2 regions of the Nocardioides pymetrozini genome follow, and region 2 is predicted to be linked to the other one. Evidence: predicted binding sites of a transcription regulator. Region 2 holds the regulator's gene; the other holds the start of a gene.
The links. The regulator LexA, encoded in region 2, represses DNA repair genes until DNA is damaged. The targets are predictions, from matches to a motif close to TCGAACANNTGTTCGA.
Positions count from the first base shown of each region.

Region 1 (2,194 bases), 640 kb from region 2:
CGTAGCTGGTCGTTGGTCGCTCGGTCGAGGGCGACGAGCAGGTCGGGCACCCAGCGGGGGTCGGGCTGCGCCCGCAGCACGCTCGCCGCCACCAGGGCCGTGGAGACGTCGTCGGTGGAGCGCAGCTGTGCCGCGGCGATCTCCGTGCCCCGCGGGTCACCCACCCGTGCCAGCTCGTAGCACCCGCCGACGGCCGCGAGATGGTCCAGGGCGGCGGGGGTGCCGATGGTCGCCAGGGCGTGCTGTCGCTGACGCTCCTCCCAGTCCGGAAGGTCGAGACCGACGAGGAAGGCGACCACCTCGGGGCCGCCGATGCGGGCGAGCGCCTGGAGGACGCTCGTCGTCGCGATTCCGTCGCGCGCGGCCGCCATCAATGCAGGCGCGGCCTCGGGGGAGCGGACCCGGCCCAGGACGATCGATGCCCGCACGTCTCCCGCCTGCGTTGCGGCCAGCAGGTGACGCGTCGTGCCCTCGTCGGCTTCGACGCCGACCTGTTCCTCGACGGCGTCGACCAGGAAGGCGCGGAAGGACGACCAGCGGCTGGCGCCCTCCTTGTAGTGGTCCCAGACCTCCCACTCCTCGCCGGGTCCCGGCCCCCCGACGGGCACGAGGAGTGAGCAGTTGGCGTCGAAGCCGCGCGCGATGAGCAGCGCGTCGCGGACCGGCCGGTGATCCCGCACCTCGCCGTACTCGTGAACAGGGGTGAGGTCGGGACCGCCGTTCGCCTCGTCGATCTCGTCTTGGGTGCGCACCCACATCGCAACGAGCTCCGGCTCGACGTCCCGGTACCACCGGAGCTCGGCCGCCGGCAGGAAGCCCATCGACTCGCCCGGCGGGTTGTCGGTCACCGGCCCCATCGTGTCGCCGTACGCGCCGTCCGAGAGCAGCAGGAAGGCGCGGAACGACGGCGGGAAGCGCGTGCCGAGCCGCTGCTCGGCGGCGACGACGTCGGCCGTCGTGGCCGGTGCACGAAGCAGGCTCCCCGAGCGCGCGGCCTCCTCGTTCAGGCGCTCGTGCGTGCCGAGCGCGGCGAGCTGGGTCTCGCTCCACTGGCGCAGGAGCGCGGCGAGGTCGGTCACCGCAGCAGTATGGGCCGACAGGGGTGTGCACGAGATATCGAACATCTGTTCGACGTCGTGTAGGATGGCTGCAGGCCGTACGGCGGGATGCTTCGAGTGGTCCCGGGGACCTGAGGCGCAGCGCTGCAGGACAGGGTCGTCACGACCGCTGAGCCGTCGGGCTCCTCCTGGAGGGCGAGACCCCGCCCGTCCCGCCCGTCTGCTGGAGCACCGATGTCGACCGCCGTCCTCGTGCCGCCCCATCCGGTGGTGGCGTGCGCTACGCGCGTGCGCGAGGTGGTGGCGGGGGTCGCCGACTCCCAGCCGGTGTTCCTCTCGACCTCCGAGAAGGAGCGGGCACTGGTCGAGCTCGCGCGGGCCGAGGCCCAGGTCGCGGAGCTGAAGGCGCGCGTGCTGGCGGCCTGCGACGACGTCGCGGCCGAGCACGGCGCGCGGGACGTCGCGGCGTGGCTGGCTCATGCCACGCAGGCGGATCCGCGGGCCACGCGAGCGGACCTCCACCTGGCCAGGGCACTGGAGCGGCGGCCGTGGGTCGCGGCCGGGATGCGGGACGGGGTCGTCGCCGTGGCACAGGCGCGGGTCATCGTCGATGCCGTCGAGGACCTGCCCCCGAGCTCGGACCGGAGCTGGCCGTCGAGGCGGAGCGGACGCTGGTGGAGTACGCCGCCGCACATCCCCCGCGAGAGCTGAGGAGGCTGGGGCGCCGGATCCTGGAGGTCGTCGCGCCCGAGGTCGCCGAGGCGGAGGAAGGGCGTCGGCTGGCCGACGAGGAGCGGCGGGCGCGCGAGAAGGCGTCCCTGCGCTTGCGCGATCTCGGCGACGGTCGGACGCGGATCTGGGGGACGCTGCCGACCCCGGTGGCCGAGCGACTCGAGCACTACCTCCAGGCCTTCACGTCGCCACGGCATCGGGGCCACGACTCCCCCGGGAGCGAGCGGGTGCCGCAGCACCGCGCCTACGCGCACGCGTTCGAAGCCCTCCTCGAGCTGCTTGACCCCGACCGGCTCCCCGAACACGGCGGTGACGCCACGACGGTGATCGTGACGCTGGGTCTTGCCGAGATCCTGTCCGACCTGGCCACCGCGGGCGTGATCGCAGGCGACGGCGAGGGCGCG
Region 1 is NZ_CP175556.1:1,487,259-1,489,452, forward strand. Features, by position in the region: gene ACJ5H2_RS07235 (SMI1/KNR4 family protein) at 1-1,079, opposite strand, end outside; gene ACJ5H2_RS07240 (DUF222 domain-containing protein) at 1,347-1,769, shown strand; gene ACJ5H2_RS07245 (DUF222 domain-containing protein) at 1,733-2,194, shown strand, end outside.
Region 1: a site for LexA is predicted at 1,117-1,132, ahead of ACJ5H2_RS07240 (DUF222 domain-containing protein). Genes of this name have one in related genera too.

Region 2 (2,194 bases):
GCGGTGGCGTCCGTCGGCGGCATGCTCTGCCTCTTCCTCGCGTTCATGCTGGCGGTGCGCCTCTCGCGCGCGCTCGGCCTGAGCCACGCTCCCCCGCCGCGCCCGAAGCGCGACCCCGCCGCCCCCAAGGGCGGCAAGCGCGCCGCCCGCTGAGGGCCGGCACGGCGCGAGGGGCGGGATCCGGTTCGGTCGGATCCCGCCCCTCGGCTTTCCCCAAGGCCTTGGCGGCCCATCTCCGCTGGGGTCGAGGCAGCGGAGAAGTCGGTCGACCTAGCTGGTCGGGACGCGCAGCTCCTGGCCCACGTAGACGACGCTGCCGTCGAGCGTGTTGAGCTGCTGGATGGCCTGCATCATGTCGCGCACGCTGTCGCCGGTGTCCGCCGCGGCCTCGCTCGCGATCGCCCACAGCGTGTCCCCGGGCGCGACGGTCACCACGTCGATCTGGGCCGCACCTCCGGAGTCGCGGGTCGCGGCCGAGCCCGCGGCCAGCCAGACCGCGGCGAGCGCGACGACGACCAGGGCCAGGCCGAAGACCACCGCGCGGCCGCGCCGGGTCAGCCGGACCTGGCCGCGAGAGGCGGGGCGGGACGCGCTCGTGGGACGGGCGGGGGCAACGCGGGGGGCGAGGGTGATCGTGCTCATGGTGACCTCCGGGGGAAGTGGACGGGTCCTGGCGGACGGGCTCCGGCTGAACGGGGACTGTCTACGCAGGGGGTCCGACGGAAGGGGTTCGATCAGGCGTTCGATCGAACATGTGTACGAGACTAGATCAGGTGTTCGAAGAAATCCAGCACCGGTTCGAATACGCGTTCGACCGCGTGTCGCGACACGCGGTTCGAACAGGTGTTTGAAACCGGCAGTCCGCTTCGGTTAGCGTCGGCACCGGGCCCGCTGGTGCGGGCCGCACCACCCGGCACCCGATCTGGAGGGCATCTGATGGCTGAGCGCAAGGGCACCGAGCGCAAGGGCGCGCAGCAGGCGAGCAGCGTCGCCGAGCTGCCCGACGGCCCGGCCGACGCGAGCGGGCTCACCCCCCGCCAGCAGCGGGTCCTGGCCCACATCAAGGACAGCATCGAGAAGCGGGGCTACCCGCCGAGCATGCGCGAGATCGGCCAGGCGGTGGGGCTCACCAGCACCTCCAGCGTCGCCCACCAGCTGCGGACGCTGGAGGAGAAGGGATATCTCAAGCGCGACCCCAACCGGCCACGCGCGCTCGAGGTCTTCCTGCCCGAGGTGATGGCCGCGCGTCGCGCCCTCGGCACCGTCGAGGACCCCGACCGCCCGGCGTACGACGAGACGGGGATCGGCGACGCCGCGCCGGTGCCGGCCCACGTGCCCGTCGTCGGCCGGATCGCCGCGGGCGGCCCGATCCTCGCCGAGGAGCGCGTGGAGGACGTCTTCCCGCTGCCGCGCCAGCTCGTCGGCGACGGCCAGCTGTTCCTGCTCGAGGTCAGCGGCGAGTCGATGATCGAGGCGGCGATCTGCGACGGCGACTACGTCGTCATCCGCCAGCAGCCGACCGCCGAGAACGGCGAGATCGTGGCCGCGATGATCGACGGCGAGGCCACGGTCAAGACCTTCCAGCGCAAGGACGGACGGGTCTGGCTGCTCCCCCACAACCCGGCGTTCGAGCCGATCGACGGCACCAACGCCACGATCCTCGGCAAGGTGACGGCGGTCCTGCGGCGGGTGTGAGGCGCCATTCGTCGCCCCCGTGACATAGGGTCGGGACCGTCCTGTCGCCGTACCGAAGGCCGGTCCCGATGCCTCGTCGCAGCCACTTCCCCTTCATTGGGCTGCTGTTCTCGCTCGTCCTCGCGCTGCTGATGGTGCCGGCGCTCGGCTCCGTCGCCCAGGCGGACCCCGTCGCGCCCGCAGCGCCGATGGTCCCGGCGGCGCTCGCCGACGACGCCGACCCGGCCCAGGACCCGGCCCAGGATGAGGCCGAGCAGGCGCTCGAGACGGTCCAGGAGATCCTCGAGCCCGCAGCCTCCCCGACCGCGCCGGACGCCTCCGCGGTGCCCGCGGAGGGCGCCGACCTGACCATGGCGCTGCGCGACCTCGCCGTCACCCGGGACGACCTTCCCAAGACGCTCCAGGACGACGCCGCGCGGCTGCTCGCCCGGCCCAGCACCGCCCACCGCCCCCCGCCCGGCTCCGGCGGCATCGAGTGCAGCCCCGGCTCGGGCCTGCC
Region 2 is NZ_CP175556.1:842,699-844,892, reverse strand. Features, by position in the region: gene ACJ5H2_RS04120 (hypothetical protein) at 1-153, shown strand, start outside; gene ACJ5H2_RS04115 (LysM peptidoglycan-binding domain-containing protein) at 271-642, opposite strand; gene lexA (transcriptional repressor LexA) at 937-1,695, shown strand; gene ACJ5H2_RS04105 (MXAN_6640 family putative metalloprotease) at 1,764-2,194, shown strand, end outside.